2 linked regions of the Thiorhodovibrio frisius genome follow. Each later gene encodes a partner of the first gene's protein in a complex. Links are inferred from orthologs where the notes say so. Each region holds a gene or a part of one and is shown on either strand. Other genes may lie near its edges.

Evidence for each region. The genes of interacting proteins can lie anywhere in the genome.
Region 2: the proteins of trxB (region 1) and trxA are in contact, whole or in part, in a crystal structure (PDB 1F6M), measured with the Escherichia coli proteins. The link is inferred for Thiorhodovibrio frisius from one-to-one orthologs.

Annotation. Positions count from the first base shown.
Region 1 is NZ_CP121471.1:1,930,023-1,933,882, forward strand. The notes cover bases 455-3,348. They hold trxB (thioredoxin-disulfide reductase), read right to left. Parts: upstream 2,438-3,348; coding sequence 1,472-2,437; downstream 455-1,471. Other genes in these bases: Thiofri_RS09060 (GNAT family N-acetyltransferase), read right to left, coding at 455-1,067; Thiofri_RS09065 (hypothetical protein), read right to left, coding at 1,113-1,451; Thiofri_RS09075 (DNA translocase FtsK), read left to right, coding at 2,617-3,348. Outside these bases: more of Thiofri_RS09060, read right to left, coding at 1-454; more of Thiofri_RS09075, read left to right, coding at 3,349-3,860.
Region 2 is NZ_CP121471.1:2,097,955-2,101,884, reverse strand. What follows is about bases 503-3,466. They hold trxA (thioredoxin TrxA), read right to left. Parts: upstream 2,166-3,466; coding sequence 1,839-2,165; downstream 503-1,838. Other genes in these bases: rho (transcription termination factor Rho), read right to left, coding at 503-1,618. Also shown: Thiofri_RS09860 (paraquat-inducible protein A), read right to left, coding at 1-322; more of rho, read right to left, coding at 362-502; yrfG (GMP/IMP nucleotidase), read right to left, coding at 3,919-3,930. UniProt on the Escherichia coli protein: Participates in various redox reactions through the reversible oxidation of its active center dithiol to a disulfide and catalyzes dithiol-disulfide exchange reactions.

The sequences.
Region 1 (3,860 bases):
AGAAAGGTGGTGATGGGTTGGCGCAGGCGCGGGTCGGCAATCCAGTGCGCCGACCAGGTTGCAGTGGGCAGAAAGCCGCGCGCGATCTTGTGTTCGCCCTGGGCACCTGGCTCGAAGCGCGCCAGCCCCTCGCTGATGCAATGCTCAAGGCCCTGATAATAGCAGGCTTCGAAATGCAGGCTATGGAAGTCAGCCGAGCAGCCCCAGTGGCGTCCATAGAGGCTGCGCGCGCCGACCAGGCAAAAGGCTGCGGCTACCGTCTGTCCCTGATACTCGGCCATTACCAGCAGCAGTTGCTCACCCATGGTATCGGCAATGTCCAGAAAAAAATCCAGGCTCAAGGTGGGGATGCCGCCGCGCTTGTCGAAGGTGTCTTCATAGAAGTGATGAAAGACCGCCCACTGGGCCTCGCTGACCTGATTTCCGGGCAGTCGCCGCAGGTGCACCCCGGCATCGCTGACACGGCGGCGCTCGCGCTTGATCTTCTTGCGCTTTTCGGCCGAGAACTGCGACAGCAGATGATCAAAGCGCTCATATCCCTGGTTGTGCCAGTGAAATTGACAGCCAAGGCGCGGCATGAATCCGGCCTGCTCCTGCCAGGCGAGCTCTTCTTCGGTGCCGAACAGCCAGTGCGCACCCGAGAGCCCGAGTGTCTCGGCCAATTGGCGGGCGCCCGCAATCAGTGCTTGAGCTTGGGGTTCACGCGCCGGACCGGGCGCTGTCAGCACCCGCGCTCCGGTGGCAGGAGTGTAAGGCGAGGCCATGACCAGCTTGGGGTAGTAGCGCCCGCCCGCGCGCTGATAGGCATCGGCCCAGGCCCAGTCGAAAACGAACTCGCCGTAAGAGTTGAACTTCAAATAGCAGGGCGCGGCCGCGATCAGTTCGCCTTGGTTGTCGTAGAGCGCCAGATGCTGCGGAATCCAGCCGAAGCGCTCGCCCACGGCGCCGTGGCGCTCCATGGCGGTGAGAAATTCATGGCGCAGGAAAGGCGTGTCATCGCCGGTGAGCCGGTTCCAGTCCGCAGCCGGAATCTCGCTCAGCGAGGTATGAACCTGTAGCTTGGTCATGGCACCAGCCGCTTGCACAGGCAATTGGGCTTGCCTGTGCCTAATTCACAAAGGCCACAGCCAGAAGCCCAGCCACAGAAAGACGGCGGAGGCGGTGAGGGAAGCGCCGAGGAGCAACAGGGCGCTCAGCCGGAAATCCTGTGCCCGGGCGGTGCGCAAGGCGAGATAGGCGCCGGCCAGATTGATCAGCACGCCAAGCTCGCACAGCCCGAGCAGGGCCAGCAGAGGAAATTTGGTGCCCATGGCACCCGGCTGGGCACCCGCGGCCACTGCTAGCAGCAAGATCCCGGAGCTCGCCAGCGCGAGTGCCGGAAAGCGTTTTGCACCAGCGGACAGGGCCTGCGGATCAGACGCTGGATGATTAGGCGTTTGCCGGGGAGTCATGGCGATGCAGCATCCGTCACTTAGCCACCCTGGGTTTCAAGGGTGTCGAGAAACTTTTCAGCATCCAGGGCCGCCATGCAGCCGCTGCCCGCCGAGGTAATGGCCTGGCGGTAGACATGGTCCATCACATCGCCAGCGGCAAAGACGCCTGGTACCGAGGTGGCGGTGGCGTTGCCGTCCGAGCCGCCCTGGACGCGGATGTAGCCATTGGCCATTTCAAGCTGGCCCTCGAAAATGCCGGTGTTTGGCTGATGGCCGATAGCAATGAAAACCCCGTGCAGTTCAATGTCTTTGGTTGCGCCGGTCTGGGCATCTTTGATGCGCATGCCGGTCACACCGCTGTTGTCGCCCAAGACTTCATCGAGCACATGATTCCACTCGATGCGCACATTGCCGTTCTCGGCTTTCTCAAGCAGCTTGTGTTGCAGGATTTTCTCGGCGCGCAGGGCATCGCGACGGTGCACCAGCACCACCTCGGCGGCGATGTTTGACAGATACAGGGCTTCTTCGACCGCCGTGTTGCCACCGCCGATCACCGCCACCTTCTGATTGCGGTAAAAGAAACCATCGCAGGTCGCGCAGGCCGAGACCCCGCGACCGCGAAAGGCCTGTTCCGAGGGTAGGCCGAGATACCGGGCGCTGGCACCTGTGGCGATGATGAGTGCGTCGCAGGTATAGACGCCGTTGTCGCCTGTCAGCTTGAGCGGTCGTTGCGAAAAGTCCACCTGCGAGACCTGATCGAGCAGGATTTCGGTCTCGAACCGCTCGGCATGCTTGCGCATCCGTTCCATCAAGTCGGGGCCGAGCACGCCGTCGTTGTCGCCCGGCCAGTTGTCAACATCCGTGGTGGTCATGAGTTGACCGCCCTGTTCCATGCCGGTGACCAGTACCGGGTTGAGGTTGGCGCGCGCCGCATAGACGGCCGCCGTGTAGCCGGCTGGTCCTGAGCCCAGGACCAGCAGCCGGCAGTGTTTGGTATCGCTCATGGCTTGGCAAACTCCCGAAGTATCAATTTGGCCGCAAGGTGCCGAATAGCCGGCAGTTTACGGGTGTGGAGCGGGGCGGTAAAGCGAGCCTTGAAGCCGCACTTTTTAAAAAAGTTTTACGAAACTGCACGAATAAACTCCGATAAGGTTATAATAAATAGAGTGATCGGAGGATTATTATGCAGGCGACCCGGACAGGCGAATTCACCTTTAGTGACTATATTGAGCGCGTTGTGCGTGAGGCAGGGGTGTGGGTGCTGGTGGCTGTGGCCGCCTTTCTGGCCCTGTCTCTGGCCACTTATGCGCCTGGCGACCCTGGCTGGTCCTATGTGGGGCCTGAGTCTCAGGTCAGCAACGCGGCCGGGCGCGCGGGCGCCTGGTTTGCCGATGTCGCCTTTTTTCTATTCGGGCTTTTTGCTTATTTGATTCCACTGATGCTGGTTGCCAGCGCATTGCTGCTATTTCAGTGTCGCGAGCAGGAGCCGGAAACCCGCCTGCTGCGCCTGGCGTTGCACTGGCTGGGTGCAGCGATGACCCTGGTGGCGGCCACCGCACTGGCCAGCGCCCAGTTCGACGCACTGCTTGGGTGGTTGCCGACTGGGCTTGGCGGCGGGCTTGGGCGCTTAGGCGCAGATTGGACACAAAGTCTCTTTGGTGGCACTGGTAGAGTATTTTTTCTATTTCTGCTTCTGCTTATTGGCGTGTCTCTGGTGACGGGTATGTCGCCTTTGGCGATCGTGGATGCGGTCGGTGAGTTCACACTTTGGCTGACAGCCCTGATGCTCGCGGTCTTGCGTCGTCTGGGTGCGGGCGAGATGGCGACGGATGCAGATCTGGAGTCGGATGTGTATGCAGAAGCGCAGCAGGCCGAGGAGGGCCGGTTCGGCCGCTTCTATCGGCGGCTACAGCGGCCCCGGGCAGATGATGATCCGGACCCAAGCTTTGGCGATCTGGATGCCTTCGACGGCGAGGCCGACATTATCGATGAGACGATGGTGCGGGTCCCTTGGGAGCCTGAGCCGGATATCCCAGCTGCCACCCAAGCACCCGCGAGCGCGACGAGGGCGGACTCACCAAGGCCAGAAGCTCAGTCAGATGCGCAGCGTCCGGTGTATCGCTCTGCGACGCCCAAGTCGGCTAGCGTGACGCCAAAGGTCAAGCCGGGCGACCCCATGTGCCCGCCGTTCGAGCTGCTTGATCCGGCGCGGCCGGGCCGGCGCGGCTACACCCCAGACCAACTTGAGGAGCTTTCGCGCGAGGTTGAAACCCGGCTGGCCGACTATGGCGTCACCGCCAAGGTGGTGGCTGTTCAGCCCGGTCCGGTAGTGGCTTTGTTCGAGCTGGAACTGGCGCCGGGTGTGAAGGCGGCCAAAATCACCGGCCTGGCGCGGGATCTGGCTCGCGCATTGTCGAAAGTCAGCGT
Region 2 (3,930 bases), 170 kb from region 1 along the record:
GTTGCAGGTAGCCATCCACCTCCACCAAGAGCCGATCAATAATCTGCTCCACAGCGAGCTTCAGGCCCGGGCGACTCTCTTCGGTAACCTCAAAGCTGTCGATTTTGCGGGCAAGAATATCGCCCAACTGCTCCACCCAGAGTTCGGCATTGAACAGCCCGTATTTGACATCGCGCAGCTCGGCCAGCGCGGTCTTGTCCTCTTGCAGGGTGCGCAGATCGGAGATGAGCACAACACCCAGCCAGACTGCGGCACCCAACAGCAGCGCGGACAGCACCGCAGACGCCAGACGCCGAGCGGGAGGCGGACTCACGCGCGTCATGGCAGCAGCGCCTGCCACAGGCCCGTTAGCGCCCGAAGCCTAGCCGCGCATGGAATCGAAGAACTCGCCATTGGTCTTGGTATTCTTGAGCTTGTCGACTAGAAACTCCATGGCTGCGAGTTCGTCCATCGGGTGCAGGATCTTGCGCAGAATCCACATCTTCTGCAGCTCGGCCTGGGCCATTAGCAGTTCCTCGCGACGGGTACCGGAGCGATTGATGTGAATGGCCGGGAAGATGCGCTTCTCGGAGATGCGCCGGTCAAGGTGAATTTCCATGTTGCCGGTGCCCTTGAACTCCTCGTAGATCACATCGTCCATGCGCGAGCCGGTGTCGACCAGGGCGGTGGCGAGGATGGTCAGGCTGCCGCCCTCCTCCACATTACGCGCAGCACCAAAAAAGCGCTTGGGCCGCTGCAGCGCATTGGCATCCACACCACCGGTCAGCACCTTGCCCGAGGATGGCACCACGGTGTTGTAGGCGCGCGCCAAGCGGGTAATGGAGTCGAGCAAAATGACCACATCGCGGTTGTGCTCGACCAGGCGTTTGGCCTTCTCGATGACCATCTCGGCGACCTGCACATGGCGCGTGGCCGGCTCATCGAAGGTGGAGGAAATCACCTCGCCGCGCACCGAGCGGGCCATTTCGGTGACTTCCTCTGGCCGCTCGTCAATCAGCAGCACGATGAGATAACAATCCGGATGATTGTGCCCGATGGACTGGGCGATGTTCTGCAACATCATGGTCTTACCCGCTTTGGGCGGGGAGACAATCAAACCACGCTGGCCGCGACCGATGGGTGCGACCAGATCGATGATGCGCGCGGTGATGTCCTCGGTGCTGCCGTTGCCGATCTCGAGCCCGAGCCGCTTTTGCGGGAAGAGCGGCGTGAAGTTCTCGAACAGAATTTTGTTCTTGGCAAGTTCCGGCCGGTCGAAATTGATGTCGCTGACCTTGAGCAGCGCAAAGTAACGCTCGCCCTCCTTGGGGGGGCGGATCTTGCCCGAAATAGTATCCCCGGTGCGCAGCGCAAAGCGGCGGATCTGGCTCGGGGAGACATAGATATCGTCAGGCCCGGCAAGGTAGGACGCATCGGCTGAGCGCAAAAAGCCAAAACCGTCCTGGAGAATTTCCAGCACGCCGTCGCCGGAAATATCCTCCCCACGTTTCGCCTGGACTTTCAGGATCGAAAAAATCAGATCCTGTTTACGCGAGCGCCCTACCCCTTCGATCTCCATGGACTGCGCCAGCTCGACCAGGCCCGGGATGGGCATTTTCTTTAATTCAGTGAGATTCATTAGACGTGCTCGAAAACCGCATGGAAGATGCCGCCGTCCGGGCGACCCTGGCAAGGTCGGCGAAGCGGTGCGGGATGAGGGCGGAGGAAGGAACGGGCGTCGGGGACGACGACCGCAGGTCCACAGCGGAGGTTGGGGCAAAATGCCAGTCAGTGAGCCGCAAGCGGGTGACGCAACACGCGCCCGGAAGCGTCGCGAGTTGCACGGTCGCTGCGGGTGTCTAGAGATTACTGTCGATAAAGGCCGTCAGCTGAGATTTGGACACGGCACCGACCTTAATCGCCTCGGCCTCGCCGTTCTTGAACAAAATCAGCGTTGGAATGCCGCGCACGTTAAACCGCTCGGTGACAGCGCGGTTCTCATCGATATCTACCTTGGCCACCTTGACGCGCTCGCCGTATTCCTCGGCAATTTCCTCAAGGATGGGGGCGATCATTTTGCAGGGTGCGCACCAGTTGGCCCAGTAGTCAACCAACACGGGGGTCGCGGACTGTAAAACGTCCTGTTCAAAAGTATCATCCGTTACATGGAGGATTTTATCGCTCACAGTGTACAGTCTCCGTTGGGGAATCAGCTTGGTGGGTTTGGGATTGCAGTTCGCTCGCGAGTCTGGCGGTTACCCGGCGGCAAGGCGGTGCCATGCGGCGGCCGAACCTGGGTCGGTGTTTGCGAACTGAGTCGGGAAATTGGCTTTACTGTCGCCCCTTAGCGGGCCAAAGGGAGCCGGTATTGGCAGGCCTGACAGGATCGGCGACGGTGGGCAGGAGATAACCGGTTGAGCCGGTGATCTCGCGTTGTACCAGACCCTCGGGTAAGATGCTATTTCAGCCAAAGATACCAAGTTTTGCAAGTCCTGTCGTCAAATGGCGGCAAATGATCGGAGCGATAACAATTTTTCATGTCTGAAACCCACCTTACCGAAACCCGGTTCGACAGCTTTGCACTCGACCCGCGCATTCTCGACGGTCTGAACGAGGCCGGCTTTAACTTCTGCACTCCCATCCAGGCCCAGGCCCTGCCGATCGCCCTCGCGGGCCGCGACGTTGCTGGCCAGGCGCAGACAGGCACGGGCAAAACCGCCGCCTATCTGGTCGCCGCCCTGCACCATCTGCTGCGCCATCCGCCTGATCCTGCACACCCGCCGCTCGGCCCCCGGGTGCTGATTCTGGCCCCCACTCGCGAGCTGGCGGTGCAGATTCATAAAGACGCACTGGTTCTTGCCAAGCATACCGGCTTTCGCCTGGGTCTGGCCTACGGCGGCACCGGTTACCAGCAGCAGCGCGATGAGATCGGCGCCGGCGTGGATATCCTGATCGGCACCCCTGGGCGACTCATCGATTACTTCAAGCAGCGGGTGTTCGACCTCAAATCCATCTCGGTGGTCATTCTCGACGAGGCTGATCGCATGTTCGATCTCGGCTTCATCAAAGACATCCGCTTCGTTCTGCGCCGCATGCCGCCGCCCGAGCAACGCCTCGGCATGCTGTTTTCGGCCACCCTGTCCTATCGGGTGACCGAACTGGCCTACGAGCACATGAACGATCCGCAGATGGTCGAAATCCGGCCCGATAAGGTCACCGCCGATCGGGTCACCCAGTGCTGCTACATGGTCGGCAATGATGAGAAAATCCCCCTGCTAATCGGCCTGCTGCGCGGTATCGACGATGGCCGGGTGATGGTCTTCATCAACACCAAACGCCAGGCCGAGCTGGTGTGGGGTTACCTGGAGGGCAATGGCATCGAGTCCGCCGTGCTCTCAGGCGATGTCCCACAGAAGCAGCGCCTGCGCCTGCTGCGCCATTTTCAGGAAGGCAAGCGCCGGTGCTGGTCGCCACCGACGTGGCCGCGCGCGGGCTGCATATCCCCGATGTCAGCCATGTCATCAACTACGACCTGCCAGAAGACTCCGAGGACTATGTCCACCGCATTGGCCGCACCGCGCGTGCCGGCGCCAAAGGCGACGCCATTAGCTTTGTCTGCGAGACTTATGCCTTCTGCCTACCAGAGATTGAGGACTATATCGGCGCCAAAATCCCTGTTGGAGCGCTCAGCAACGACCTGTTCGCCGAGATCGCCCCCTCAAGCCGCGTTCGCCCGCCGCGCCGCGAAACGCGCGACAGGGACGGCAGAGGCTCGCAGGATCGCAAGCACAAGCCAAAACATCATCACAAAAGCGATGATGCCAAGGGAGACCAAGACAAGGAAAAGGCAAGCGGCGATAAACCGAAAAAGCGCCGACGTAGAGGGTCCAAACCAAAAACAGATCAAGGCCAACCTAGCGAGAACTCAGCTCCGGCTGACTAAGCAACCGC